Regions from separate parts of the Actinoplanes sp. HUAS TT8 genome, predicted to be linked through region 1. Evidence: predicted binding sites of a transcription regulator. Region 1 holds the regulator's gene; the other holds the start of a gene.
What was found. The regulator HspR, encoded in region 1, represses chaperone genes until heat shock. The targets are predictions, from matches to a motif close to TTGAGTNNNNNNNACTCAA.

Region 1 (14,754 bases):
CCGGCGGGACTGTGTCCCGGCCGGGACGGCCCGCCGTTGCCCCGCTGGTCGGAGGAGGCGACGGCGGCGGTGCCGTCGTCTTCATCCTGACAGAGGTAACGACTGCCGCGCGGACCCGTGGATCACGATTAGAGATTTTCTGTTGACGCATCGTTAAGGGTATTTGTCCTGATTAGTAGATTTTGTCCGCTCGCTCTCGTGCGAATACCCCGAGCCCGCCGCTGCCGAACGGCCCATGGGTCGTTCACCCCTTTGACCGAGACGGATCTAGGTTGATCTTTGGTTCGAAAGGGACACCCGCGTGCCGCACCTGCCTGACGACGACGGCTACGAGCCGCCCCTGAAGGTGCTCCGGAAGCGGTTCAACGGCGTCTACCGGGAGGACCACGGTCTCTCCGGTCCGACCAGGCGATACATCCTTCTGGTGGCCATGCTCGTCGCGCTCGCCTCGGTGCCGACGCTCGCCGTGATCACCGCCGGGACCAGCGAGATCGCCGGAGACGATCGCGGTCGCGCGATGGACGCGCCGTTCCTGCCGCCCCCGGTGAGCGGTCCGGTGCGGCCTTCACCCCAAACCAAGGGGCATTCGGCGTACGACTATCCGGCCCGCCCGCCGTCCGTTTCCGATCAGCCATCGACGGTGCCGCCGAGCGTGTTGCCGCCGCCGGCCGACGTCGCCGACCCGATTCCCACGGTTCCCGACCTCCCGTCCGTCCCGGACGAGGATCCGCCGACCACGCCGGTCCACCGGAAGTCCCCTGTGGACGACCGGCCGAAGCCCGCTGGTGAGGGCCGCCCTCCGGCGCGCGTGAAGCCGTTCCCGACCGTGCCCGGATTGCCGGCCGTTCCGGACGACGACTGGGAGTTACCGCTGGCCCGCCGCGCGCCGGCCGGCTACGACGACTCCTCATGGGACAAAACGGATTCTTCAGATAATGCCGATTCCGGTGACGATCCGGACGCCCGGGGCGACGAGACGCCCACGGACTCACCGGACCGGCACGACGACAGCGGTGCGTCCGATGAGGACGACGCCGATCACGACGGCTCCGAGGACCCGGACGCCGGCGACGCCCCGCATCACAAGTGCGCGGCCGCAACCCGTTCCAGCATCTCCGACCGGCCCCGAACCGGTCCGACTCCAGCCGGAGGTCAGCAGGTGACCGAACGCCCGCACAACGTCAACGCCGCCCGGATAGTCGAGTACAGCTACCCCGCCGGCCGTAACGTCCGCCGCTCGATGGCCCAGCCCAGCACCGAGGAGGGCCGGATCACCAACCGCCCCTACCGCGGCCATCACCGCGCCGAGCACACCCAGCACGACGAGGAGACCCCGGCCCGCCAGCGCAGTTCGCGGGTCGGCCGCCACCACCTCGATCACTCCGGCGGCGACCACCACGCCAATCACCGCTGAAAAAACCATCAAGACCGATCAGACGTACGGCCGTCTGACCGCGATCGCCTCGCCCGAACTCAGTCGAGGCGGTCGCGGTTGGCCTGCAGCCAGGCGTCGATCGCCTCGGTGTCGTTGGGGTCGACGCCCTCGGAGATCAGCTGGGCCACCGCCGCGGTCGCCGGGCTGCGCCGCTCACCGGTCGAGTAGAGCCGGACGAACTCCGGCACCAGCTTCTCCACCTCGGCCTCGGTCTCGGCGATGGCGGCCGCCGGCAGCCCGCGCCGCCACGTCGCGTAGGCCGACCAGGCCCGCACGACCCGGGGCAGCATCGCCGCGTCGTCGATGTCCAGCACGGCCCGGCGATGCACCCAGTCCAGCAGGAACAGGCCGGCGACGGCCGGGCTCCAGCGCAGCGGATCCTCGCCGGGCAGCGTGGCCGCGTGATCGAAGAGCAGCTCCAGGCAGAACTGCAGGGACGGCTGATCGGTGTCCGGCCCGGCCAGCCCGGCCCGCGCCGCCTCGGGCGAGGCCAGGAAGTCCCGCAGCAGCTCGGCCGCGGGCGGGCCACTGGGCTCGTCCAGCGGCGGTGTGGTGGCCGCAGGCAGCAGCGCCAGCCGGGCTGCGGCCAGCGCGCGGTCGGTGGCCAGCGAGCCGTCGGCCGGCAGGTCGCTCAGGTCGTCGGTGATCCGCAGGTGCCGGTCGACCTCGTCGCGCAGCAGGCCCGGATCCTCGTCGCGGAACCAGGTCAGCTCGTCGGCCTCGCACACCGTCCGCACCTGGGTGAGGAACTGCTCGCCCGAGGCGGCCACGAACATGTCCTTGACGATGCCGATGTTGTGGTCGACCAGGACCACCACGGCGTGGTCGGGACCGCCGACGACCTCGTCGTAGGCGAACGTCACCAGGTAGGAGGTCTGGTCGCCGTACACATCGCCGTAGGCATGGAAACCGGTCGGCCGGACGCGCCCCAGCTGGCCGGACCACGACGGACCTCGCGTGTCGTGCCCGACCTGGTCGGCGCCGACGGCATCCGGGACCAGAGTGGCGAACACCTCGCGGATCGTCGCGGCCGACGGCTCCGGGCTCTTGCTGGTGGTGGTCAGGAATTCCCCGACGAAGTCGCGGACCGCGGACCCGCGATCGCCCGGGGCGACCGAGTAGACGCTGCCCAGCAGCGCCGTCCCCATCATCTCGGCGTCGAGCGCGCAGTCCAGCTTGATGACGTCGCGGGCCGCGTGCAGCACCGCCTCGTACACGCTCTCGGGTGCCGGCATGCCGCGAGCCTACCGCTCGCGGCATGCTCTTCGAACTACTCCGAACGCACCACGCCGAGCGCCTCGCGGGCCTGCGCGTACGCATTCAGCACCTCACGCACCGGTGCCACCACGTATCCACGGCCCACGTCGGTCACCGCGGCCCGCAACTTCTGCTCGGCCCGGCGTCGCGCCCGCCGCCCGCCGGCCTCGACCAGCGGCTTCAGCAGCAGCCAGAGCAGCAGCCCGGCACCGAGACCGCCGAGCAGCAGCAGGGTCGCCAGCGGCACCGAGCCCACCTCGGGGTCGCCGATCTTCGGCAGGCCGAGCGCGCTCATCGCGTAGCCCAGCACCAGCCAGAGCAGGCCGGCCACGGCCGCGGCGAGCAGGATCCACTGCAACCCGCCGACCAGCCGCCACCAGGCCGGCTTGCGGTCGGCGCCCAGATCGGTGGTGGCGATCGCCCGGTCCAGCGCGTCCGGCAGATCACCGGTCCTCGACCGGGCGGCGGCGTTCAACGCCGGTGCCCACACCTCGGGCAGTGGCGCCGCAGCCCGGGCGGCGACCGCGCGGACGGACAGGCCGACCGCCGACTTCTGGGCGGCGTCGGCCTCGGGCAGCGAGGTCCGCGGCACGACGTCGGTCGACACCCCGTCGGTCTCGACCTTGTCGCCGAGGTGCAGCTTGCGCAGCGGGTCGGGCCGCAGCCGGCGCAGCCCCCGGACCAGCGGCCAGCCGGTGGACGCGGCGGCGTGCTGCCGGTAGGCCGCGGCGGCGGCATCGGCCACCGCGGGCACCCCGGCCGAGGAGGCCAGGGCGTCGGTCAGCTGCCGGACGGTCGCCCGGTCGACCTCGTCCTCGGCGGCCGGTGGGCCCATCATCGCGGCCAGTTCCTCACCGACCACGTCGACGTCGGCGGCCAGCCGGCGCAGCGCGGCCTGCCGCCCGGCGACGGTCGACTCCAGCGCGTCCCGCAGGTCGCCGAGCATGCCGGGTTGCTTGGCCGAGGAGGCCAGCACCGGCGCCTCGGTCAGCCCGTCCTCCTCCAGCAGCCGCCGCAGGTCGGCCAGCACCGCCTCGGTGTCGGTCGCGCTCAGCCGGTCGGCCTGGTTGAGCACCACGATGGTCACGCCGGCGTGCGTGTTGAACTGGGAGAGGTAGGCGCGGTGCAGGATCCGGTCGCCGTACTTCTGCGGGTCGACCACCCAGACGATCTGGTCGACCAGCCCGAGCAGCCGATCCACCTCCAGCTGGTGGGCCTGCTCGACCGAGTCGAAGTCGGGCAGGTCGAGCAGGACCAGGCCGCGCAGCGAGGCCTCGTCGTCGCCGTCCAGCGCGCTCTCCCGCACGAACCGCTGCCGGGGCAGCACGCCGACCCAGTCCAGCAGCCGGTTGGCCGGCTCCAGCGGACCCCAGACGACCGCGTGCGCGGTGCCGGTGGTCGGCCGCCGCACGCCGACCGGCGACAGTTTGAACCGGGCCAGCGCGTTGAACAGGCTCGACTTGCCGCTGCCGGTGCTGCCGGCCAGCGCCACCACGGTGTGGTCCAGCGACAGCGTCAGCCGCCCGCTGGCCCGTTCCACGAGGGTGTGCGCCGTGACCAGCTCGCCGTCCGGCAGGTACGGATCGACGAGCCGGAGGAACCGGGAGAGTCCCTCCAGCCGCCGCGTCAGGTCCTCGGCGTCCACCCGATCGGTGTCACGCACCTTTTCCACCTGACTCATGACCCCGATCCGGTCAACGCGATGTCCTTCCTGGCGCTCTCCACCTCAGCGGCGGCCCGGCGCAACAGTGTGCCGGGTTCGCCGTCCAGGCGCACGGCCGCGGTGCGTTCCGCGTACCGCGCTGCCTCGGCGTCGAGCAGTTCGTCGAAGCGGCCGACCAGTTCGGTACGGGCGCGCGCCGCGAGTGTACGGATGGCCTGGTCCCCGAAGACCGCCTCAAGCACCTTCTGCGCGGCGACGGTGGTGCCGGCGCCGACCGCCACCTCGAGGCCGGTCGGGATGAACGCGGTCGAGGTGAACACCGCGATCATCACGGCCAGGCCGGCGCCGTTCACCGCGTAGGCCGCGCCCCGGGCGACCGAGCGCTTGTCGCCGGCCTCGCGCCGGACCAGGTCGAGCACCCACTTCTGCCAGTCGCGGACCATCCGGTCGGTCCGCTCGGAGAGCGCGGGTGACGGGCTCCTCAGCTCGGGGATCAGCAGCGCCTCGCCGGCCGGGTGCTGCTGCCACGAGATGAAGGCCTGCTCGGCGGCGTCGGTCGCCACCCCGCGCAGCAGGGTGACGAGCTGGGACTCCAGCGCGGTCTGCAGGTTGCGGCTGGGCTCGGGCCGGCCGGTGACGGCCGCGACGAACTTGTCGCGGATCGCGCCGACCCGGGACTCCAGGGTGCGGACGAACTCGCCGGTCCCGACGAATTCCTGCCAGCGGGCCAGCACCTCCCCGCGGAGCAGCCGACCGTCCTGCAGCCCGTCCCGAACGGTCTGTTTGGCCGCCCGGTACGCCGCCTCGACCCGCTCGTCCAGCGCCGTGGCCGCGCGGGACTGGTCCTCGGCCGCCTCGGCCAGGCCGTCGATCGCCGGGACGAGCGCGGCCAGCGCGCCGTTGAGCGTCTGCCGGGCCACCGCGTCCCGGGCCGCCGGATCGGCCGAGAGCTGGGCGAACCACTGCTGCATGGGCTGGATCGCCGGAGCCGGGAGCATGCCCCGGGTGTCCAGCTCGGTCTCCGGCAGCACGAACAGCGGTGCCGAGCCGAGATCGTGCTCGGTCAGCATCTCGCCCAGGTGCGCGGAGATCTCGGCGGCCGCGTCCAGCGGCACCCGGTCCAGCACCAGGGCGATCACCGTGCCGCGCAGGCGGGCGGTCTTGAGCAGCTCCCAGGGCACGGCGTCGGCGTAGCGCGCGGCCGTGGTGACGAACAACCACAGGTCGGCCGCGGCCAGCAGCTGGGCGGCGAGCTTGCGGTTGTGGTCGACCACCGAGTCGACGTCCGGCGCGTCCAGCAGGGCGACGCCGGGGCCGATGCCGCGGGCGCCGATCACCTGCAACGAGTTCGGATCGTCGCTGGTCTTGACGGTGCGGACCAGCCCGGGCAGCAGATGCGGCTGCTCGAACCAGCCCAGGTTCTCCGGGTGCGCGACCAGGACCGGTGAGCGGGTGGTCGGGCGCAACACGCCGGCCGTCGTCACCGCCTCCTGGATCAGGCTGTTGACCAGCGTGGACTTGCCGGCGCCGGTGGAGCCGCCGACCACCACGAGCAGCGGCGCGTCGAGCCGGGCCAGGCGGGGGAGCAGATAGTCGTCGAGTTGGGCGAGCAGGGCAGAGCCGACGCGGCGAGCCTCCTCGGCGGAGGGCAGCACCAACGGGTACGAAACCCGGCCGAGTGCGGTGTGCAATCGGTTGAGTGCCGCCACGAGCCTGCCCACGGCGGGTGGGGGTGCGACCGGTGCGGTGATGCCGTTCTCCTTGTTCGACGGACGGGTCAGGCCGGACCCCGTACGATCAACAATGTCTGCTCGCGCCGGGCCGGCGCCTGCGACAGCCGTGCTGACCTGGAATTTCTTGTCTGTTTCGGCGGGGTCGGCGGATAAGGCCTGTCGCCCGCCCGCCTCTCCGTGCGTCGTCACGGATAAAGCGTGCACGATCTATCCAGGGCGAGCAACGGGTACCGGTATGCCGTGACCGGACAGGTATAGAGGTGTTTTCGCTTGGTGCGGGCGTTCAGCGCTCGACTTGCGTGACTCCGGCTCAACTTCGATTTGACGGTGTGCAGACCCGTGGCATCATTGAGTCGGCTCCACTCAACCCTGTACGAAGCTCTGCCTGTTCGGAGCTCAGCCCAGTTTCGAAGCGAGGAACACCATGGCACGTGCGGTCGGCATCGACCTCGGCACCACGAACTCCTGCGTCAGCGTTCTGGAAGGAGGCGAGCCCACCGTCATCGCCAACGCGGAGGGCTCCCGGACGACGCCGTCGATCGTGGCCTTCGCCCGCAATGGCGAGGTGCTCGTCGGCGAGGTCGCCAAGCGTCAGGCGGTGACCAACCCGGACCGGACCATTCGTTCGGTCAAGCGGGAGGTCGGCACGAACTGGTCGATCGACATCGACGGTAAGAAGTACACCCCGCAGGAGATCTCCGCGCGGGTGCTGATGAAGCTCAAGCGCGACGCCGAGGCGTACCTGGGTGAGCAGATCGCGGATGCGGTCATCACCGTCCCGGCGTACTTCAACGACGCGCAGCGCCAGGCCACGAAGGAGGCCGGCGAGATCGCCGGTCTGAACGTCCTGCGGATCGTGAACGAGCCGACCGCGGCCGCTCTCGCCTACGGCCTGGACAAGGGCTCCAAGGAGCAGACCGTCCTCGTCTTCGACCTGGGCGGCGGCACGTTCGACGTCTCCCTGCTGGAGCTGGGCGACGGGGTCATCGAGGTCAAGTCGACCTCCGGTGACAACCACCTCGGTGGTGACGACTGGGACCAGCGGATCATCGACCACCTGGTCAAGACGTTCCGCGGCGAGCACGGCATCGACCTGTCCCAGGACAAGATGGCCCTGCAGCGTCTGCGTGAGGCCGCCGAGAAGGCCAAGATCGAGCTTTCCGCGGCGACCACCACCAGCATCAACCTGCCCTACATCACCGCCGGGGCGAACGGTCCGCTGCACCTGGACACCTCGCTGTCCCGGGCCGAGTTCCAGCGCATGACGCAGGACCTGCTCGACCGTTGCAAGGGCCCGTTCGAGTCCGCGATCAAGGACGCCGACGTCAAGCTCTCCGACATCGACCACGTCATCCTGGTCGGCGGCTCGACGCGTATGCCGGCCGTGACCGAGCTGGTCCAGAGCCTGATCGGCCGCGAGCCGAACAAGGGCGTCAACCCGGACGAGGTCGTCGCCGTCGGCGCCGCGCTGCAGGCCGGTGTGCTCAAGGGCGAGGTCAAGGACGTCCTGCTGCTCGATGTCACCCCGCTCTCGCTGGGCATCGAGACCAAGGGCGGCATCATGCACAAGCTGGTGGAGCGCAACACCACCATCCCGGCGCACCGCTCCGAGGTCTACACCACGGCTGACGACAACCAGCCCTCCGTGCTGATCCAGGTGTACCAGGGTGAGCGCGAGATGGCGGCGTACAACAAGAAGCTCGGCACCTTCGAGCTCAGCGGTATCGCGCCGGCCCCGCGTGGCGTCCCGCAGATCGAGGTCTCCTTCGACATCGACGCGAACGGCATCGTGCACGTGTCCGCCAAGGACCTGGGCACGGGCAAGGAGCAGAAGATGACGATCACCGGTGGCTCCGCGCTGCCGAAGGAAGACATCGAGCGCATGATGCGCGACGCCGAGTCGCACGCCGACGACGACAAGAAGCGGCGTGAGGACGCGGAGTCCCGCAACCTGGCCGAGCAGCTCCAGTGGCAGACCGAGAAGTTCCTGGCCGAGAGCGGCGACAAGCTGCCCGAGGAGAGCAAGAACAAGATCGGCGAGGCGCTCGGCGAGCTGCGTGGCGCGCTCGGCGGCACCGACATCGAGAAGATCAAGGAGGCCCACGAGCGGCTGTCCTCGGTCTCTCAGGAGGCCGGCTCGCTGCTCTACTCGCAGGGTGAGGCTCCGCAGGCCGGCCCGGCCGGCGCGGGTGCTCCCGGTGGCGCCACCGGCGCCGGTCCGGCCGCGGGCGGCGACGACGTCGTGGACGCCGAGATCGTGGAGGACGACAAGAAGTGAGCGCCAAGGACGACGAGAACGACGGTCCGGCGGCCGAGCGGGAAGTCATCCAGGGCGAGATCGACCCGACGACCGAAGAGACCCCCAAGAAGAAGCGCGGCGCACACCGCGCACCTGACGAGGAGGAACCTGCTCCGGTGGTCGAGGAGGCCAAGCCCGCTCTCGGCGCTGAGTTGTCAGCACTGCGTGGCGAGCTCGACGAGCGGACCCATGACCTGCAGCGGGTGACGGCGGAGTACGCCAACTACCGCAAGCGGGTCGACCGTGACCGGGGCGCGGCCGCCGAGCAGACGACCGGTGCGGTGCTCACCGCGCTGCTGCCGGTGCTCGACGACATCGACCGGGCTCGCGAGCACGGTGACCTGGTCGGGCCGTTCGCCTCGGTGGCGGAACAGCTCACCGCGGTGACCGGCAAGCTCGGCCTGGTCGCGTTCGGGGAGAAGGGCGACCCGTTCGACCCCAACCGTCATGAGGCGGTCGCGCACCAGACGTCGGCCGACGTCACGGAGGCGACCTGCGTCGAGGTGATGCGCCGTGGCTACACGCTGGGCGAGCGGCTGCTCCGCCCGGCGATGGTCGCCGTCGCCGATCCGGAGTGAGTTTCCGTTTCGGTCCCGCCCGCCGGTTCGCCGGCGGGCGGGACCTCACCCGTAAGTTGAGGAGGGAGGCCGAGTGAGCTCGAAGGACTGGCTCGAGAAGGACTTCTACGCCGTTCTCGGCGTGGGCAAGTCCGCCTCAACCGACGAGATCAAGAAGGCGTACCGGAAGCTCGCCCGCGACCTGCACCCCGACCGCAACCCGGACAACAAGGAGGCGGAAGAGAAGTTCAAGGCCGCCTCCGAGGCGTACGACGTGCTCGCCGACGACAAGAAGCGCAAAGAGTACGACGAGATGCGCTCCCTGTTCGGCTCCGGCGCGTTCCGCCGCGGTGCGGGCCGGCCCGGTGCCGGTGGTGCCCAGTTCGACCCGTCCGACCTGTTCGGCGGGTTCAGCGGGGCGGGCGCGGGCGGTGGTGGCGCCGATCGCCGGTTCGGTGGCACCGGCTTCTCCGACATCTTCAGCTCGATCTTCTCCGGTGGCGGCAACGCCCCCGGTGGTCCGGCCGGGCGGCGCGGCCCGCAGCGCGGCCGGGACGTGGAGACCGAGGTGACGCTGGACTTCGCGCAGGCCGTGCGGGGCACCACGCTCCCGCTGACCCTGCGCACCCCGGGGGCCTGCGACACCTGTCACGGCAGCGGGGCCAAGCCCGGCACCACGCCACGCTCGTGTCCGAAGTGCCAGGGCACCGGCCTGATCTCCAGCAACCAGGGTTCGTTCAGCTTCTCCGAGCCGTGCCGGGACTGCCAGGGTTCGGGCAGCATCGTGGACGAGAAGTGCCCGGAGTGCCGGGGCAGCGGTGGCGTCACCAAGAGCCGGACGATCAATGTCCGGTTCCCGGCCGGCGTCGCCGACGGTCAGCGGATCCGGCTGTCCGGCCGCGGCGAGCCGGGCGATCGGGGTGGTCCCGCCGGTGACCTGTACGTGCAGGTCAAGGTGCGTCCCGACGACCTGTTCGGGCGCAGCGGGGACGACCTCACGCTCACCGTCCCGATCACCGTGGCCGAGGCCGTCCTCGGTACCGACCTGCGGGTGCCCACCCTGGACAACCCGGTCACGCTGCGGGTCCCGGCGGGAACGCCGAGCGGCCGCAAGCTGCGCGCCCGGGGCAAGGGCGTGGCCCGTAAGGAGGGGCAGTCGGGCGACCTGATCGTCACCGTCGAGGTGCAGATCCCGTCCGGCGTCAGCGGCGAGGCCCGCGACGCGCTGGAGAGCTTTGCCAAACTCACCCCGCCGGCCGGGCGGGAACGGCTCGAGGCGCGGCTGCGCAAGACCGGCTAGGGACTTTCCGGAGGTGGCACATGTATGAAGAGATCAGCATCTCGGTGGAACAGGCCTCCGACGCGAAGGTCCTGATCATCTCGGTGGCCGCCCGGCTCGCCGGGATGCACCCGCAGACGCTCCGGCAGTACGACCGGCTCGGCCTGGTGCAGCCGGGCCGTGCCGGTGGTGGTGGCCGTCGATACAGCGAGCGGGACGTCGCCCTGCTCCGCGAGGTGCAGAAGCTCAGCCAGGAGGAGGGCGTCAACCTGGCCGGCATCAAACGGATCATCGGGCTGGAGCAACTCGTCGGCGACCTGCAGCACCGGATCGCCGAGCTGGAGGATCAGGTCGAGGCCGCCTACGCGCGGGTCGCTCAGCTGGAGTCGATGAATCCGTACGCGAGCAGGGGTGATCTTGTTCGTCAGGAGACGCACTCGACCGCTCTCGTGGTGTGGCGCCCGCGCCGCTCCCCGGACAAGTGAACGGGGGTTCTCCGAAGCCGGAGAACCCCCGTTACTGCTTGTAGTGACCGACTGATTACCGTCGGTTGAAGAGGCCGAGCCGGCGCGGGTTGCGCACCAGGCCGCCCTCCATCCAGTCGTGGTGGTCGAACAACTCGGGCCGGGTCATCAGGACCCGGCAGTTGTGCGCCCAGATCTGCATCGGCTCGTCGCCGACCTGCTCGGCACGCTCCATGAACTTCTTGAGCCGCCGTTTGCGCTGGCTGGAAGCGTTCTGTCGAACGCCGTCGGCCGCGTAGATGTACATACAGTGCTGCGCGAACCGGCGGGCCGGGCACTGCCGGTCCATGGCCAGTTCGAACAGGGTTGGGCCGAGCACGTCGCCGGAGATCAGGAGATCCCAGTCCTTCGGCATCGCGCTCAGTGGCACCGCCTCGGGGTGGTACGCCCATGCCTCCAGCTCGGCCGGCCGGGGATCGACCGGGTTACCGAACCCGAAGAAAGTCGCCTCTCGCACAGTCAACGCCGCCGCCTAAATTCACCCGTTCGTACCGCGACGGGAATCACACCATCCGTCGCACGTGTCGAACGTCCCAATACAGAGAGTCGTCGCGGCGCAACGGTAGCGCGATCAACGAGTGAACGGAAGTGTCAAGAGTTCACATTCAGATACTGGACAGTAACTTTTGGCTCGGTTCAAAGTTGCCGTGAAAGTAAGGTAGATCACTCGGCGCTGGGCAGCGGTTTTGCTGTGGAGCGTTGTGCTGCCATGCGGCGGCGGACCAGATTCTTGAACCACGTGTAGTCCGCGAGACGGGCGAGCATGGGCCCGGAGATGACGGTGATCAAGACGTACGCGGTGGCCAGCGGCGCGAGTCGCGGCTCCACCCCGGACCCGACCGCGAGCCCGGCGATGACCACCGAGAACTCGCCGCGTGGGGTGAGCGCGAGCCCGGCTCGTAACCGTCCCGGCAGGGCGATGCCGGCCCGCCGCGCGGCCAGGTACCCGGTTGCGATCTTGGTCAGCATGGTCAGCACGGCCAGGCCCAGCGCCGGGAGCAGCACCGGCGGCATGTCCGCGGGGTCGGTGGAGAGCCCGAAGAAGACGAAGAACACGGCCGCGAACAGGTCCCGCAGCGGCGAGAGCATCTCGGTGGCGTGGTGCGCGACCGGCCCGGAGAGCGCGATCCCGACCAGGAACGCGCCGACCGCCTCGGAGACCTTCAGCTCGGCGGCCACCCCGGCCACGAACAGGGTCAGCCCGAGGACGCTGAGCAGCAGCGCCTCTGGGTCCTTGACCGACATGAACCGGCTGATCGGGCCGCTGTACCGGATCGCCACCACCAGCACGGCGATCACCGTGACGACCGCGACGCCGAGCGTGCTCAGACCCCCGATCAGTCCCACCCCGGCCAGCACGGCGGTGGCGATCGGCAGGTAGAAGGCCATCGCCAGGTCCTCGATGACCAGCACCGACAGAATCACCGGGGTCTCCCGGTTACCGAGCCGGCCCAGGTCACCCAGCACCTTGGCGATCACCCCGGACGACGAGACCCAGGTGATCCCGGCCAGCACCAGCGCGGCCTTCACGTCCCAGCCCAGCAGCAGCGCGAACAGGGCGCCGGGCACGGCGTTCAGCAGCATGTCGAAGACACCGGCGGGCGCGGCCGAGCGCAGGTTGCCGACCAGTTCGTCGGCCGAGTACTCCAACCCGAGCATGACCAGGAGCAGGATCACCCCGATCTGTGCGCCGATCCCGATGAACTCCTCGCTGGCCGAGAGCGGGATCAGGCCACCCTGCCCGAACGCCAGCCCGGCCAGCAGGTAGAGCGGAATCGGCGAGAGACCGAACCGGCGCCCGGCCCGGCCGAGCATGCCGAGGCCGAACAGGAGCGCACCGATCTCGATCAACAGGACGGTGGTGTGGTGCACGTGCGTCAGCCGGCGGTGTCGCCGGCCAGGATGGCGGTGACACCGTCCAGGCCCTCGCGCGTGCCGACGGCGACTACCACATCGTTCGCCTCGAACTGGAAGGACGGCCCGGGGGAGGGGATCACCTCGCGGTCGCGCAGCACGGCCACGATCGACGCGCTGGTGCGGGTGCGGGCGCGGGTGTCGCCGAGATGGCGGCCGACGAACGGCGAACCGGCCGGCAGCGCGATCTGCTCGGTGAGCAGCCCGGCCGCCTGCTGACGCAGCCCGGCCAGCTGACCCAGCATCAGCGACGCGCCGAGCACGTCGGCCAGCGCCTCCGCCTCGTCGTCGGTCAGCGGGATCGAGGCCAGACAGGCATCCGGGTCGTCGACGTCGTAGAGCACCAGGTCACGACGGCCGTTGCGGTGCGAGACCACACCGACGGTCCGCCCTGAGGACGTCACCAGATCGTGTCGGACGCCGATTCCCGGCAGCGGAGTCTGTTCCACCCGTACGCGCACGATCACCACGTTAGCCCGCGGACAGTGACTTTCGTCGCAACCGTCAGACGTTCCCCGTCTTGATCTCCGGGATCGGCTCGGTCGCCGCCCGGGCCGGCGGCCTGGCCACCAGCAGCAGGAGAAGACCAAGAACGGCAAGGCCGAGATTCATGACGTACGCGAGGCGGTAGTCGAACTGTTGCGCCAAGCCGAAGAGCGGCGCCGCCAGGATCTGCCCGAGCGGGAACGTGTTGGTGAACATCGTGGTCGCCCGACCCGGATGCGAGGGCATCAGATCCTGCACGTACGAGATGCCCAGCCCCGAGTTGGTGGCGATGAACACCGCGTTCAGCACCTGCGCGCCGGCCAGCATCCACACCGAGTGCGACATCGCGGCCAGCGCTTGATACGCCACCCCGGCCACCGCGCCGAACAGGATCAACCGGCGCAGCGGCACGCGCGTGCTCAACGCGCCGAAGCCGAGCATCAACGGGATCTCGAGCGCCGCGCACAACCCCAGGACCAGGCCGGAGTCGCCGACCGTGCCGTGCAGGTTCTTGGTGACGTACAACGACATGGCCTGCACGCCGAGGACCATCGTGGTGGTGATCAGCACGAAGCCGCCGATGATCGGGTAGACCGCGCGTGGCGGGCGGAAGTCGTCGCGGTGGCCCGGTGACGTGGGCGCGGGTGCCTCCAACTCGGGCAGCCAGCGCGTGGTGATCAGGGCCGCGATCAGGTAAAGCACGGCGGCGGTGCCGTAGACGTACCGGAAATCGGTCTTGTCGAGAAGGATCGCGGCCAGCGGCGGGCCGCCGACCCAGGCGATCGAGAACACGGTGCGCAGGGCGCTGATCCCCATCGCCGCCCGGCCCGGATCGTCGCTGGTCAGCACCTGCCGCGCGTACGCGAAAGATTGTGGGTAGAGCGAACCGGCGATCGCCGTCGCGGTCACGGTCAGGGCCAGCAGAATCCAGTAGTTGCGGACCACCGAGGTGAGCCCGGTGCCCGCGCAACCGGCCAGAGCGGCGGCGATGAGCAGCGTGCGGCGCATCGGGCGGCGGTCCGAGATGCGGGCGAGCACCTGGGACATCGCGACGCCGGAGAGAGAGGCGACGATCAGGAACGCGGAGACCTGTACGGGACTGGCGTGCACCGCGGTGCTGAGGAACAGCCCCAGGAACGGGCCGACCACCGCGGTCGCGATCCCGGAGGCGAGAAAGATGAAGCCGAGCGGGAGCAGCCGCCGCGACAGGAGGCGCGTCACTCCCTCCACGTTACGGCGCTTTGCTTGGAGAGCGCTCTCGTGGTGGCGACCGTCACCCCTCTTTTCGCGCCGACTTTGCTGGGCGGATTAAAGTTGAGTGGAATACGCTCAAGTCTGTTGGGTTACACCCGGTGGGACGCCGATCAGGGGAGCTCATGAACGCCGAACGTTTGACCACCAAAAGCCGCGACGTGATCAAGGGCGCCGTGGCCAACGCCGCACAGAGCGGGCACGCCACGGTCGAGCCGTGGCACATGCTGCTCGCCCTTCTCGACACCGCCGGGTCGACCGCGCCCGCGCTGCTGCGCGCTGTCGGTGCCAATCCCGCGGACGTACGCCGGGCCGCCGCCCGCGCCGTCGAGCAGCTGCCCAGCGCCCGCGGCGCC
Region 2 (14,754 bases), 5.2 Mb from region 1:
AGGACGTTCAGATCGGGCACGGCGCCGGGGTCGACCCGCGCGCTCCACAGGTCGGCGACGGCGGGATCGGTGGCTACCTCGGCGTCGGCGATCCGGATGATCAGGGCGGCGTGCGGGGCCATGCCGCGCAGCGCCATGGTCCGAAGAAGATCAGGGTCGTCGGTGATCGTCGCGGTGCCGTGCAGGCGGAGGATCTCGCTGCGGCCGGGCAGCAGGGCGGCCAGCGCGATCCGGTCGTCCTGGAGCAGGTTGTGCAGGGTGTCGGCGCGCTGGTTGCCCTTGCGGTCCGGGATGGCGATCGTCTTGTCGTCGAGCATGCGGACAAAACCGGGCTGATCGCCGCGGGGGCTGGTGTCGCTGCCACCGTTCGCGTCGCCCGAGGTGACGACGAAGAACGGCATGGCCTCCAGGGCGTTCCGGACATCTACCCGGTTCAGCCTTGTCGTTCGGCGCTCCCAGAGCTGGGAGCGGATGATGCAGCGGGCGCAGTGGACGTACGCCTCCCGAACGTCCACCTGCAACCGTGACCGTTCCTGATCGGTCACGACGCCGTTGAGGCGCAGCGTCTCCCCGATGCCCGGCAGCAGGAAGACGAACGAGACTCCACCGGTGATCGGTTCCGCCTCGGTCAGCTCGAAGGAGATCCGCCGCGGCGAGTGGACCCGGACGAACCCGGGCGTCCCGCCGACGAACGTGGCCCGCCGATCCCCCGCCGCGTCCAGGTAGCCGAAACCGGCGATCGGCGAATGCGCCAGCACCGCGACACAACCGTCGTCGAGCCGATCGACCTGCTTCAGGTTGACCAGCGGGTTGGGCCGCCCCACCACCGCCTCGACCTGACCCACCGTCGCCAGTGTATTTCTGCTGCTCATCACTATATTCTGAGCAAAGTTTCAGCTTTTCGGTACTCGCTTTCGCCGGCCCCCGGGAGACGACCGTGCCCCAACGCTCCGAGCCACGTCGCAGGCCTCGACAGGTTCGCGCCGAGCTGACCCGGCATCGGATCCTGACCGCCGCTGCTCACGTTTTCACCGAGTACGGTTACGCCGCCGGCACCACCAACCGCATCGCCGAGCAGGCCCGCGTGTCGGTCGGCTCGCTCTACCAGTACTTCCCGAACAAGGACGCGATCCTGGCCGAACTGCTGCTGCAGCACATCGACGACACCGAGCCGCCGCCCGACACCACCGGGCTGAGCCTGCCCGAGGCCATCCGGCGGATCGTCCACCGGACCGTCGAGCACCACCGCGTCGACCCCCGACTGCTGCGCATGATGGTCGAGGAGGCGCCCCTCTCCCAAGATCTTTTGGACAAGATTTCCCGGTACGACCGTAAGCGCGCGACCGAATTACGCGATCTCCTGACCGGCCGTCCCGAGGTGCGCCTGGACGACCTGGACACCGCCCTGCGCGTGATCGTCACAACCGTCGAGCTGGTCACGCACACGCTGATGGCGGCCCCGTCGCCGGTGGAGTCGCAGCGCCTGGAGGACCAACTGGTGACGATGGTGACCCGCTACCTAGGATGCGGCGATGATCAGTAGCGACGATTCCTGGCGCCTGAACCCCGACGGCAGCGAGGCGGTGTTCCGTCTGACGGCGTCCGGTCCCGGACACCGGGAATCGGAGCTGATCACGGCACTGCTCGTCGACCCCGCGTCGGCCGGGCTCCAGCGGCTCGAACTGCACCTGACCGACTTTCATCAGTCAGCGCTCGCGGCGGCCGAAGCCATCGCGGCCCACCGGCGCCCGCGGTTGACGTCGCTGCACTTCGGACACGACTTCGAATACCTGTTCGAGGACGTGAAAACCTCGACCGGCGACACGTTCGACCCGTTGAGCCGTCTGCAACAGGGCTTCGCCGACGACTCGGCCAACGGCATGTGGGCGGCCCTGCCCGCACTGACCTCGTTGACCGCGTCCGGCGGCCTGCTGTTCGACGACATCATCAGCCCGACCCTGACCTCCCTGCGGTTGCGGGGAGCCCTGTTCTCCGACGGCTCCATCTTCCCGACGGCCACGCCAGCCCTGATCTCGCTGCAGCTGGAGATCCGCTCGGACGTGTTCGGCACGGAATGCCCGGTCCTGCAGTTGGAGGAGTTGACGCCGGCCCTGTTCCCGGCTCTCCGACACCTCGACCTGAGCCATTCCGAGTTCGACGAGAGCGACGGCGAGGTCCGCGAAGTCCTGGCCGCCACCGGAATCCTCGCCCAGCTGGAGACCTTCTCTGGCCCTGGTGACGCCGCTCAGTAACGGGCATGCACCGGCGTGAGAGAAAGCCTCAATACGGCGGTAGTTCGACCGGGAATTCGACCCACTCGCGATCGCGCAGCCTCCGCAGCAGCACGGCATTGCCGCCGTCTCCCTGGGCCAGCCGACGACTCAGCTGGGCGCGCAGTGGTTGGGCGGCGCCGTGCCGCTTGGCCCGCCCGGCCGCTTTCACCAGGTTGGCCGCGCAGGTCAGGGTGTAGGGATGGTCGGCGCCGTGAAGCGCGACCGCGGCCTGATAGACCTGATTCATCAGGTGGTAGGACGTGCCGTGGTCCCCCGCGATCGAACGATTGATCGCCCGCCCCTGTCGGGCGCAGAGTGTGATCCAGTGCTCCGCGCCGAACACGTCGTCGGCCAGCCGCAGAGCCTGGTCGTCGTGCCGGGACGCCTCCGCGTGCTCGCCGTTGATCCGCTCGGCCGCCGCGGTATTGATCAGCGCAACGATGGTCGCGGGATGTTCACCGCCGTATGTTTTCTCGTGTTGTGCCAGCGTGGCGTTGGCCAGGCTGAGCGCCATCCGCGGCCGGTGATGTCGCACGATGTTCGCGGCGGTCATCGCCATCGCCAGGGTCTGCGGGTGACGATAACCGTGTATGGTCCGGTACTTGTCGAGGATCTGCTGACTCAGTTCTTCGGCCGGGCCGCTCTGCCCGGCCGCGGCCAGCACGATCGCCTGGATCCGCGATTCCAGCAACGGGTGCCGGGACAGCGAACCGACCAGCCCGGTCATTTCGGCCGCGACGGATTGCGCCTGCGTGAGCGCCTCCTGGTATCGACCGAGATAGTAAAGATCAAGGACACAGGCCATCCCGGAGTAGATGGTTCTCAGGTCGTCGACACCGCACGTCCGCCGGAGCAGGGACCGGTTCTTCTCGTCCAGCGCCAGGGCCTCGGCGAAACGCCCCAGGCTGCGGAGATCCACTGCCACGTTGTGGGTCATCTGAAAGGTCCGGGCATCGGCCGGGCCGTACACCGCCTGGTGTTGGTCAAGGTTGACCAGGTCCAGCTGATGGGCCCGCCGGTAGTCGCCGATCAGGCGCAGGTCGGCGCCGTAGCTGTTGGCTGCCCGGAGTGTGACCGGGTGGGATTCGCCCAGCGTGCGCCGGGCCCGGCCGAGGACCTCCTCCAGCAGCCTCTTCGAGAAGTCGGTACGCCCCAGCTCGCGGGCAGCAGTGGCCAGCAACACCGACGCGTGCAGGGTATTGGCGTGTCCGGGACCCAGTCGTTTCGTCCAGGCGGCCGAGGCCTTCTCGGCCAGCTGCTGGCAGCTCTCCGTGTCGCGCCGGGCGTACAGGTAGTTCAGGTGCCGCAGGACGAGTTCCTGGATCCGGCCGTCGGCGCTGGCCAGGCAGCCGGTGTACCGCAGGTGCGGCGTGATCATCGCGTGGATCCACCAGCTCTCCGCACCGGTGGTGTCCGGCACCGACGCATCCGCCGCAGCGAGCAACATCTGCGCTGCCGTCCCGAGCCGCTCCCGTTGCTCAGGGCTGAGCCGAGCGCGGATGACCGCCCGGACGAGCCGATGGAGCTGGATGGTGCCGCGTGCCGAGTCGAACTTGACGAGCGACAGTTTCCCGATGTGGGCCATCGCCCGGTCGAGCCGCATCGGGTCGACCAGAACCGCCTTCAGCATGGTCAGCGCCTCGACCTCGCCGCCGAACCCGAGCAACCGACGGTCGATCGGCTCGGGCCCCAGAAACGCACTCAACTCCAGCAACTCGACGGCGACCGGGTCGGTCGTGGACAGCCGGTCCAGGGCCACGCCCCAGGTCGCGGCCACCGAGGTGGGATAGTCGGCCGGGCGGTTGGCGCCCAGCAGCTCCTGGGTGTGCTCGGAAAGCAGGCGCAGGTAATCGCTGATCCGCATGCCCGATGCGTCGATCCACGCCGACGCCTGCTCCAGAGCCAACGGCAGGTCGCCGAGTCGTTCGGCGAGGGTCGTCGCGTCCGTGTCGCTGACGTTCGGGTTTCGCTTCCGGAGCAGGGCCACACTCTCGTGGCGGTGCAGCACCTCGACCTCGATGGTGTCGGCCAGACTGGACCAGGTGCGGTCTCGCGAGGTGATCAGCACCCGGCCCGCCGAGTGCGGTGGCGCCGGCTCGGGAAGGTACGGCCGCAGAGTGACCGGCTCCTCGGCGTTGTCGAAGACGATCAGCCAGCTGCGGAACGGAGTACCTCGTTGCAGCCCGCCGCGAACCAGCTCGACGGTCTGCTCCAGATCGTCGGACTCCGGCAGGCCCATGGCGGCGGCGATACGGAGAAAGGCGGATCGCATCAACGCGGGCTGCTCGGCCGGGATCCACGCCACCAGGTCGTACCTGTCGCGGTTCCGGTGGGCGTACTCGATGGCGAGATGAGTCTTGCCCACACCGCCGAGACCGTAGAGCGCATGCGGGACGATCGCGGTCAGGCCACGGGTCTCCTCCGCGCCGACCCGACCGAGGGTGGCGAGCAACTCGTCCCGGCCGGTGAAGTGGCGGCTCCGCGGCGGGACGTCGAGCCAGGCCGACGGGCGCGAGAGCGCCTGAGGCGCCGGGCTCGCGGTCGTGACCGTTTCCGGCGGCCGGTAATGCCGCTCAGCCGCCACGGTGAGGAACGAGGACATCCCGACGACCGCGGCCAGAGCTGCGAACAGCCAGGGATTCCAACCGGAGGTGAGGACGTTCGTCAGCCAACTGCCGGCCGCTACGACGATCGGTGCAGCGCCCAGAACAACATAGGCGTGGAGACGACGAGGACCAGTGGCGTCCAGCACTCGGACCTCCTCGTTCCGGATGCACAGTACGTGGTCAAGCTACAACCCTCTGTCATCGGTCGGTATCCCTTGAACGGCCACGGCTACCACGTGTCGCCAACGCCCCGAGGAGGTCTGTCCGCTGTGGCCGGAAGGGCCGGCCGTACGGCAGGTCAGAAGGTTGTTCACAGCACGAACCCCCGGCCAACTGCTTCATGGGCAGTTGGCCGGGGGTTCGTGGGTGATGGGGTCAGGCGGCAGCGGGGGCGCCGACGGCGACCTGCTCCAGCGCGGTGTTCAGGATGTCGCGGACGTCGGAGACGACGTGGACGGTGAGGGCGGACAGGACGTCGGCCGGGACGTCGTCCAGGTCGGGCTCGTTGCGGTGGGGGATGTAGACCTCCGTGAGACCTGCCCGCTGGGCGGCGAGCAGCTTCTGCTTCACGCCGCCGATCGGGAGGACGCGACCGGTCAGGGAGACCTCGCCGGTCATGCCGACCTCGGCCCGGACGTTGCGGCCGAGCAGCAGCGACACCAGGGCCGTGGTCATGGTGACGCCGGCCGACGGGCCGTCCTTGGGGACGGCGCCGGCGGGGACGTGCAGGTGGATGGGGTGGTCGAGCTGTTCCGGGGAGATTCCCAGCTCACCGGCGTGGGCGCGGACGTAGGAGAGGGCGATCTGCGCGGACTCCTTCATCACGTCGCCGAGCTGGCCGGTCACCGACAGGCCGCCCTTGTCGCCGGGGAGCAGGGACGCCTCGATGTAGAGGACGTCACCGCCCATGCCGGTCACCGCCAGGCCGGTGGCGACGCCGGGGACGGCCGTGCGTTCGGCCGATTCCGGGGTGAAGCGGGGGCGTCCGATCAGGTCTTTCAGGTCGGCGGCGTCGACGGTGGCCGGGAGGGTGCCCAGGGCGGCCTTGCGGAACGCCTTGGCCAGCAGGCGCTCGAACGACCGTACGCCCGCCTCTCGGGTGTAATTGGCGGCGATCTCCCGCAGAGCCTCCTCGGTGACCGTCACCTCGCCCTCGGAGAGGGCGGCGCGCTCCAGCTGGCGGGGCACCAGGAAGTCGCGGGCGATGGCGACCTTGTCGTTCTCGGTGTAGCCGTCGATGGCGATGAGTTCCATGCGGTCGAACAGCGCCTGCGGGATCGTCTCCAGGGTGTTCGCGGTGGCGATGAACAGGACGTCGGACAGGTCGAGGTCCAGGTCCAGGTAGTGGTCGCGGAACGTGTGGTTCTGCGCCGGGTCCAGGACCTCCAGCAGGGCCGCGGCCGGGTCGCCGCGGTAGTCGCTGCCGACCTTGTCGACCTCGTCGAGCAGGACGACCGGGTTCATCGAACCGGATTCGCGGATGGCGCGGACGATGCGTCCGGGCAGGGCACCGACATAGGTACGGCGGTGGCCGCGGATCTCGGCCTCGTCGCGCACGCCGCCGAGGGCGACGCGGACGAACTTGCGGCCCAGGGTGCGGGCGACGGATTCGCCGAGCGAGGTCTTGCCGACTCCGGGCGGGCCGGCCAGCAGGATCACCGCGCCGGAGCCGCGTCCGCCGACGGTTTCCAGGCCGCGCGACTCGCGCCGGGCGCGGACGCCCAGGTATTCGACGATGCGTTCCTTGACCTCGTCCAAGCCGTGGTGGTCGGTGTCGAGGACGGCCCGGGCCGCTTCCAGGTCGGTGTTGTCGGTGGTGCGGACCGACCAGGGCAGGTCGAGGACGGTGTCGAGCCAGGTGCGGATCCAGCCCGCCTCCGGGTTCTGGTCGCCGGCCCGTTCCAGCTTGTCGACCTCGCGCAGCGCGGCCTCGCGGACGGCGTCGGGCAGCTGAGCACCCTCGACCTTGGCGCGGTAGTCGTCGGTGCCGTCGGCCTCGCCCTCGCCGAGCTCCTTACGGATGGCCTTGAGCTGCTCGCGGAGCAGGTATTCGCGGTTGCGCTTCTCGACCGACTCCCGTACATCGGTCTCGATCTTGTCGTTGACCTCGGACTCCGCGAGGAAGTCCTTGGTCCAGTCGATGAGCAGCCGCAGCCGGGCCTCGACGTCGGGCGTCTCCAGCAGCTCGCGCTTGCGGTCGTTGGACAGGTAAGGCGCCCAGCCGGCGGTGTCGGCCAGGTCACCGGGGTCGTCGATGGCGCTGACCGAGTCGAGCACCTGCCAGGCCTCGCGGCGCTGCAGGACCGAGACGACCAGCTTCTTGTATTCGGCGGCCAGCTCGACGGCCTGGTCGCCGGGGGTTTCGGGCGTCACCGGGTCGGCTTCGACCCACAGGGCCGCGCCGGGGCCGGTCACGCCGCTGCCGATGCGGGCGCGCACGCCGGTCCGGAGGACGGCGGCGGGCGAGCCGCCCCGGAACTTGCCGACCTGCACGACGGTGGCGACCACGCCGTACGAGGCGTAGCGGTCCTCCAGCCGCGGTGCGATCAGGAGCTCGGAGCCGGCCGCGGTCCGGGCGGCGTCGACGGCCGCCTGGGCCTTCTCGTCGAGCTCGACCGGCACGACCATGCCGGGGAGCAGGACGATGTCGTCGAGGAACAACACGGGAAGTCGTTTGCTGGTCACCGGGAACCTCCGAGGAGTTGAGTACGGTCGGCTCAACCGTGAACCGGCCCGGCTTCTTCCGGCGTTCACTGCCAGCGAACAACGCCGGTGGCGCGGACCACGAAACGCGGCAGTGATCCACTGCGGGTCGCGGGTTCGGCGGTATGGTCACGCGCGTTGATGCCGCGCGCGTGAAAGGGGACCGCCGTGGCCGAGAGCCAGAGCGAGTCCGAACCCAAAAATCCAGGCCATTCCGGCGTACGGGACTCCGTGCGCCTCGCCGTGATCGTCGGCGCGCTGGGCGTGGTCTTCGGTGACATCGGGACCAGTCCCATCTACACCCTGCAGACCGTGTTCAACCCGGAGGATCCGCACCCGGTGCCGGTGAGCACGGACAACGTGTTCGGCGTGGTGTCGCTGATCTTCTGGTCCGTGATGATCATCGTGACGGTCACGTACGTGCTGCTGGCCATGCGCGTCGACAACGACGGTGAGGGCGGCATCATGGCGCTCATCGCGTTGCTGCGGCGCTGGAGCGCCAAGCGTGGACGCCGTCGGGCCATGGCCCTGGCCGGTGTGGGCATCTTCGGGGCGTCGCTGTTCTTCGGCGACAGCATGATCACCCCGGCCATCTCGGTGCTGTCCGCGGTCGAGGGCATCAAGGTGGTCGAGCCGTCCCTGGGCGAGTTCGTGGTGCCGATCACGGCGGTCATCATCGTGGCGCTGTTCCTGGTGCAGCGCCGGGGCACGGCGGCGGTCGGCCGGGTCTTCGGGCCGGTGATGATCCTCTGGTTCGTGTCCATCGGCGCGGCCGGCGTGACCGGCATCGTGGGCAACCCGGCGATTCTCAAGGCGCTCTCCCCGACGTACGCGATAAGTTTTTTGACCGGGCATTTCGGCATCGCGTTCTTCGCGCTGGCCGCGATCGTGCTGGCGGTCACCGGGGCCGAGGCCATCTACGCCGACATGGGGCACTTCGGGCGGCGCTCGATCGTCCGTGGCTGGCTCGGGCTGGTGCTGCCGGCGAGCACGCTCAGCTACCTCGGGCAGGGTGCGCTGATCCTGGACGACCCGGCCCACATCAGCAGCCCGTTCTTCCTGCTCGTGCCCGGTTGGGCCCGGATTCCGATGGTGCTGCTGGCGACCGCGGCGACGGTCATCGCGTCGCAGGCGGTGATCACCGGGGCGTACTCGGTGGCGTCGCAGGCCGCGCAGCTGGGCTACCTGCCGCGGCTGCGGATCGTGCACACCTCCGAGTCGTCGGCCGGGCAGATCTACGTACCGTGGATCAACTGGCTCCTGATGTTCTCGGTGTTGACCCTGGTCTTCGCCTTCCGCAGCTCGGCCGCGCTGGCCTACGCGTTCGGCATGGCCGTGACCGGCACGATCACGATCACGACGCTGGTGTTCTTCTACGTCGCGCACGGCCGGTGGAAGACGCCGCTGTGGGTGCTGTCCGGGGGCGCGGCGATCCTGCTCGCGGTCGACCTGCTGTTCGTGGCGGCCAACCTGACCAAGCTGGCCCACGGCGCGTGGCTGCCGCTGCTAATCGCGCTGACCGCGTTCACGCTGATGACGACGTGGCAGCGCGGCCGCAAGATCGTCACCGAGGAGCGCGACCGGCGGGAGGGGTCGCTGCGCGAGTTCGTCGACGAACTGCACCACGACACCTCGACGATCCAGCGGGTGCCCGGTACGGCGATCTTCCTGAACCGGGGCACGCAGACCGCTCCCCTGGCCTTGCGGGCCAACGTGGAACACAACCACGTCCGCCACGAGAACGTCGTGATCATGTCGCTGACCACCGAGCCGGTGCCCCGGGTCGCGGCCGAGGAGCGGATCACGGTGGACGATCTCGGCTACGAGGACGACGGGATCATCTACGTGATCGCCCGCTTCGGCTACATGGAGACGCCCGACGTGCCGGCCGCGCTGCGGCAGCTGCTGCCCGCGACCACCGAGGGACAACTGGAGCTGGACCGGGCCTCGTACTTCCTGTCGAAGATCGAGCTGCGGGTCGGAGCCACCCATTCGATGGCGCCGTGGCGCAAGCGGCTGTTCATCGCCACCTCGTACATCACCGCGGACGCGGCCGAGTATTTCGGGCTGCCCCGCGACCGTACGGTCATCATGGGCTCGCACATCGAGGTCTGACCGTCCCGACCGGCAGGCGGCCCGTCCCGGTACGAGCCGCCTGCCGGTGTGGTTACGTCATCCGACGTAATCTGAGGCAGGTGCCCGGACCCTAGGTTCGGGGGCATGGATGTTCCGGTTCACCTGCGGATCCTCGGGCCCCTCCGGGTCTGGCGGGACAACGCCGAGGTCGACGCCGGCCCACATCAGCAACAGTGCCTGCTGGCGCTGCTGCTGGCCCACGAGGGCAACCCGGTCAGCGTCGCCGAGCTGACCGACCTGCTCTGGGGCGCCCACGCACCCCCGAGCGCCGTCAACATCATCCACAAGTATGTCGGTGCCCTGCGCCGCCTGCTCGAACCCGGACTGCCGCCCCGGGCGACCGGCGCGTTCATCGCGCGACAGGGCAACGGCTACCGTTTCACGGCCGCCCCCGGCGGCCTCGACCTGCTGCGTTTCCGGCAACTGGTCGCGCAGGCCAAGGCCCGCGCGGGTCGCGGCGAACTGGACGCCGCCCTCGACCACTACACCGAGGCGCTACGGCTCGGCCGCGGTCACGCCGGCGACGGTCTGGCCGGTACGCCCGCGGCCCGGACCACGTTCGCCGGCCTGGACGGCGAGTTCCTCGACGCGGTGCTGGCCGCCGCCGACGTCGCGGGCCGCCTCGGCCGGCCGGGCCGCCTGCTGGCACCGCTGCGGCGGGCGGCCGAGATGGACCCGCTCAACGAGCTGATCCACGCGAGCGTGATGACCGCCCTGGCCGCGGCCGGTCACCAGGCCGAGGCGCTCGGCGTCTACCGCGCGATCCGCGGCCGGCTCGCCGACGACCTGGGCATCGACCCGGGCCCCGACCTGCAGGAGGCGTTCCGGCAGGTCCTCGGCCAGAATGTCCGGCGACCGGCCGCCGGCGGGCCACGACCGGCGCAGCTGCCGGCCGGCCTGCGGTTCTTCACCGGGCGCCAGGACGAACTGGCCACCCTGGGCCGACTGTCCGACGAGCCCGGGCCGCGGGTGATCGCGCTTCACGGGCCGGCCGGTGTCGGCAAGTCGGCCCTGGCCGTCCACTTCGCCCGCACCGTGGCCGGCGGTTTCGGCGACGGCCAGCTCCACCTGGACCTGCGCGGCGCCGAACCGCTGCGTTCCCTGCTGCACGGGCTGGGCGTCCCCGGTCACGAGATCCCCGACACCGACGGCGCGCAGGTCGGATTGTTCCGCAGCCTGACCGCGACCGGGCGCGTGCTGATCCTGCTCGACGACGCCCGCGACGCCGACCAGGTGCGGCCGCTGCTGCCCGCCTCCCCGGCGAGCCTGGTCCTGATCACCAGCCGCCACCCCCTGGTCGAGCTGGCCGCCCGCGACGGCGCCCACCTGCTGCACGTCGGCCGGCCCGGGTTGCACGACGCCCGTGAGCTGCTCAGACGCCACCTGAGCGGGCTGCCGCAGCAGCCGCTGGACGAGATCGTCGAGCGCCACGGGCGCTTGCCGTCGGCCCTCGCCCTGCACGCCGCCCACCTCCGCGCCGGGCCCGGTCGATAGTCTGCGGTCGAATCCCCGATAGTGAGTCGATGAGCTGGTTTCGACGGTCGCGCCCGGCCTACGCGGTGGACGGTGTCACGCCGCGGCGGAGCGGTCAGGGCTGGCATTTCTACGAGGCTGAGGCGCTGGCCGGGCGGCCTGTCGTGGCCGGCGCCCTCGCGCGCCTGCCGCGGGCCCCGGAGCTGGAGTACCTGTCGCATTCGGTGAGTGTCGGCACGAAGGACGGCATCGAGTGGGGACTGTCCTTCGGTGACGAGGCCCTGATCTGGTTCGACCTGTCCGCCCCGGACGGCAGCGACCTCCTCGAGGAGACCTTGGCCGCCGCCGCGTTCACCGTCACGGTCGAGCGGGTCGACCGGGAGGCCTTCGTGTTCACCACGGCCGAACTGCTCGCCGCCGATGTGGTCCTGGCCCACTGCCTCGACGCCTGCGGCCTGGTCTTCCGCACACTCCGCAACCGCCGCCGGCCGTGAGAAATGCGCCGCTCAGACCGCTGAGGTCGCCGGGGCGAGGGCGGCGAACAGGAGCGAGTCGCGCCAGGCACCCCGGACCAGCAGGTGGTCCCGCATGCGGCCTTCTTCGCGCAGGCCGGCCCGGGTGAGCACGCGCGCCGACCCGAGGTTGTCGGGGTGGCAGGTCGCGGCGATCCGGTGCAGGCCTAGTTCGCCGAACCCGAAGCGGACCAGTTCCCGCGCCGCCTCGGTGGCGTAGCCGCGGCCCCACACCGCCGGGTGGAACACGAACCCGAGGCCGCCGCGGCGGTGCCCGGCGTCCTCGACCCAGAGGGCCACCGATCCGACCAGTTCGCCGTCGGCCACCGCGGCCAGGTTGTACGCCGCCCGCCGGGGTGCGGTGGCCTGCGCCGCGTAGTCGCGCACGAACCGGCGTGTGTCGTCGCGGCTGTTCGGCCCCCATTCGGTGAACCGGGTGACGACGGGATCGCCGGCGAAGGCGTGGACCGCCTCCTCGTCCGGCGTGACGAAATTCCGCAGCACCAGACGGTCGGTGCGCAGCGGCAGGGCAGGATTCACCGGGACACCGTAAACGGTGGATACCGCACCTGCGGTACCCGAGATCACCGCAGCGGGTTGACGACCGGAAACGCCCGCCGGGCGATGCTTGTCAGGTCACCCGGCCCGCCGACGACGGAGAATGATCACGTGACGATTCGTGTGCTCCTCGCCGACGACCAGGCTCTGCTGCGGGCCACGTTCCGCCTGCTGCTCGACGCCGAGCCCGATCTCGAGGTGGTCGGCGAGGCCGCCACCGGCGCGCAGGCGGTCGCCCTGGTCCGTGACACCCGCGCCGACCTGGTTCTCATGGACATCCGGATGCCGGACATGGACGGCATCGAGGCCACTCGTCGCATTTCTCAGGACGAAGACCTTTCCGGTGTACGGATTTTGATCCTCACCACGTTCGACACCGACGACCTGGTCGTCGCCGCGTTGCGGGCGGGCGCGAGCGGGTTCCTGGGCAAGGGTGTCGACCCGGCCGACCTGCTGCAGGCGGTCCGGACGGTGGCCGCCGGCGAGTCGCTGTTGTCGCCGCGCGCGACGACGACGCTGATCGAGCGATTCCTGTCCCAGCCGGATCCGGCGGCCACCACCGTCGCCGCGGTGCCGGGTGAGTTGACCGCCCGGGAGCGGGAGATCACCGCCCTGGTCGGTGCCGGCCTGTCCAACACCGAGATCGCCGACCGGCTCACCATCAGCACGGCCACGGCGAAGACGCACGTGAACCGCGCGATGATGAAGACCGGTGCTCGTGATCGGGCGCAGCTGGTGGTGTTCGCCTACGAGACCGGGCTGGTCCGGGCCGGGCGCCTTGACTGACCGCGGCCGGTGGGCGTGGCGGATCTGGGCACCGCCGCTGCTCGTCATCATGATCATGATGGCGACGGTCGCCTACCGGAACGGGGTGCTCGCCCGTACGCCGAGCGGTCTGCAGTTGATCGTGATCTTGATCGGTGCCCTGGCGCTGTTGTTCCGGCTGCGGCAGCCACTGGCGGTGACGATCGTGGCGGTGCTGGCCGGTGTCGCGCTGCCGTTCACCAACGGGCATCTCGTGCTGGTCGACGTCGCCGCCGTGGTCGCGCTCTACACCCTGGCGACGCTGCGTGACCGGCGCACCGTGTGGACGACCGGTGCGCTGGCGGCGGTCGCGCTGTCCGCCACCTGGATTCCGTGGCAGGCCGGCGGGCTGCTCGACCTGGCCAACCTGGTGCCGGCCAACTACGCGCTGATCGCGGTCGCGGCCGGGGTCGCCACCCGCGACCGCCGGGCGCTGCTGAGCCAGCTGCGCCGGCAGGGTGAGCAGGAGGCCCGGCGGCAGGTCCGCGAGGAACGCATCCGCATCGCTCGTGACCTGCACGACGTCGTGGCCCACCACATCACCCTGGTCAACGCGCAGGCCGGGGTCGCCCACCACCTGATGGGGTCGTACCCGGACCGGGCCCGGGAGGCCCTGGCCGGGATCCGCGACACCAGCCGCACCGCCCTGGACGAGCTGCGGGCCACGGTCGGTCTGCTGCGGCAGGACGACGATCCGCCGGACAGTCTGGCCCCGGCGCCGACCTTCGCCGGCGTCGAGCAGCTGATCGACGGTTTCCGCACCGCCGGGCACGACGTCCGGCTCACCCGGACCGGGATGTCGCGGCCGCTGCCCGGTTCGGCCGATCTCGCCGCCTACCGGATCGTGCAGGAGGCGCTGACCAACGCCGGCAAGCACGGTGTCACCCGCGAGGCCGATGTGGTCCTCGACTACACCGGCGCGGTGCTGCGGATCAGCGTCGTCAACCCGGCCCGCCCCGGCCATCGCGGCGCCGGGACCGGGCACGGCCTGATCGGCATGCGCGAACGCGCGGAGGCGGCCGGCGGCACGCTGACCTGCGGTCTGAGCGGGGACGGCACGTACGCGGTGGTCGCCGTCCTACCGGTCGAGGCCGGTTAGATCCCACGCCAGGCCGCTGCCCGGCCGGTCCGGGACGACGACCCGGCCACCCTCGATCCGGACCGGTTCGGCCAGAACCGGCCGCGCGTGATCCAGATATTCCAGATACGCGGCACCGGGTGTCACCGCGAGCAGATGCGCGCTGAACTCGGGAAACGTGTGGCTGGAGACGGGCCGGCTGGCCGCCTCGGCCAGGGCCGCCGCCCGCAGCCAGCCGGTCACGCCGCCGATCTTCATGACGTCGAGCATGACGTGGTCGGACGCGCCGGCCGCGAGGCTGGACGCCAGGTCACGCGGCCCCCACCAGTTCTCCCCGAGCTGGATCGGGGTGACCGCCGCCTCGGCGATGCGCGCGTGCCCGGCGAAGTCCTCGGCCACGGTCGGCTCCTCGATCCAGTACAGGCCCTCGCGGTCGAGCGCCCGCGCCCGCTCGATCGCCTCGGCGACCGTGAGGCTCTGGTTGTAGTCGACCATCAGCCGCGCGTCCGGGCCGATCACCGCGCGCAGCGCCCGGATCACCCGCAGGTCGCGCTCCAGCGACCCGCCTCCGACCTTGACCTTGAACGCCGTGAACCCGAGCGCGAGCAGCT

Region 2: a site for HspR is predicted at 7,582-7,600, ahead of lon (endopeptidase La). Genes of this name have one in related genera too.

Annotation. Positions count from the first base shown of each region.
Region 1 covers NZ_CP195646.1:9,154,689-9,169,442, reverse strand. The annotation lists gene ACSHV8_RS40775 (hypothetical protein) at 302-1,414, shown strand; gene ACSHV8_RS40770 (hypothetical protein) at 1,474-2,670, opposite strand; gene ACSHV8_RS40765 (GTPase family protein) at 2,706-4,373, opposite strand; gene ACSHV8_RS40760 (ABC transporter) at 4,370-6,136, opposite strand; gene dnaK (molecular chaperone DnaK) at 6,513-8,366, shown strand; gene grpE (nucleotide exchange factor GrpE) at 8,363-8,965, shown strand; gene dnaJ (molecular chaperone DnaJ) at 9,039-10,244, shown strand; gene ACSHV8_RS40740 (heat shock protein transcriptional repressor HspR) at 10,265-10,708, shown strand; gene ACSHV8_RS40735 (hypothetical protein) at 10,764-11,210, opposite strand; gene ACSHV8_RS40730 (cation:proton antiporter) at 11,411-12,619, opposite strand; gene ACSHV8_RS40725 (cation:proton antiporter regulatory subunit) at 12,625-13,122, opposite strand; gene ACSHV8_RS40720 (sugar efflux transporter) at 13,166-14,368, opposite strand; gene clpB (ATP-dependent chaperone ClpB) at 14,524-14,754, shown strand, end outside.
Region 2 covers NZ_CP195646.1:3,914,953-3,929,706, forward strand. The annotation lists gene ACSHV8_RS17790 (2Fe-2S iron-sulfur cluster-binding protein) at 1-872, opposite strand, end outside; gene ACSHV8_RS17795 (TetR/AcrR family transcriptional regulator) at 938-1,543, shown strand; gene ACSHV8_RS17800 (hypothetical protein) at 1,533-2,252, shown strand; gene fxsT (FxSxx-COOH system tetratricopeptide repeat protein) at 2,281-5,025, opposite strand; gene lon (endopeptidase La) at 5,255-7,507, opposite strand; gene ACSHV8_RS17815 (potassium transporter Kup) at 7,751-9,697, shown strand; gene ACSHV8_RS17820 (BTAD domain-containing putative transcriptional regulator) at 9,803-11,212, shown strand; gene ACSHV8_RS17825 (hypothetical protein) at 11,242-11,685, shown strand; gene ACSHV8_RS17830 (GNAT family N-acetyltransferase) at 11,698-12,243, opposite strand; gene ACSHV8_RS17835 (response regulator) at 12,373-13,047, shown strand; gene ACSHV8_RS17840 (sensor histidine kinase) at 13,040-14,164, shown strand; gene ACSHV8_RS17845 (enolase C-terminal domain-like protein) at 14,144-14,754, opposite strand, start outside.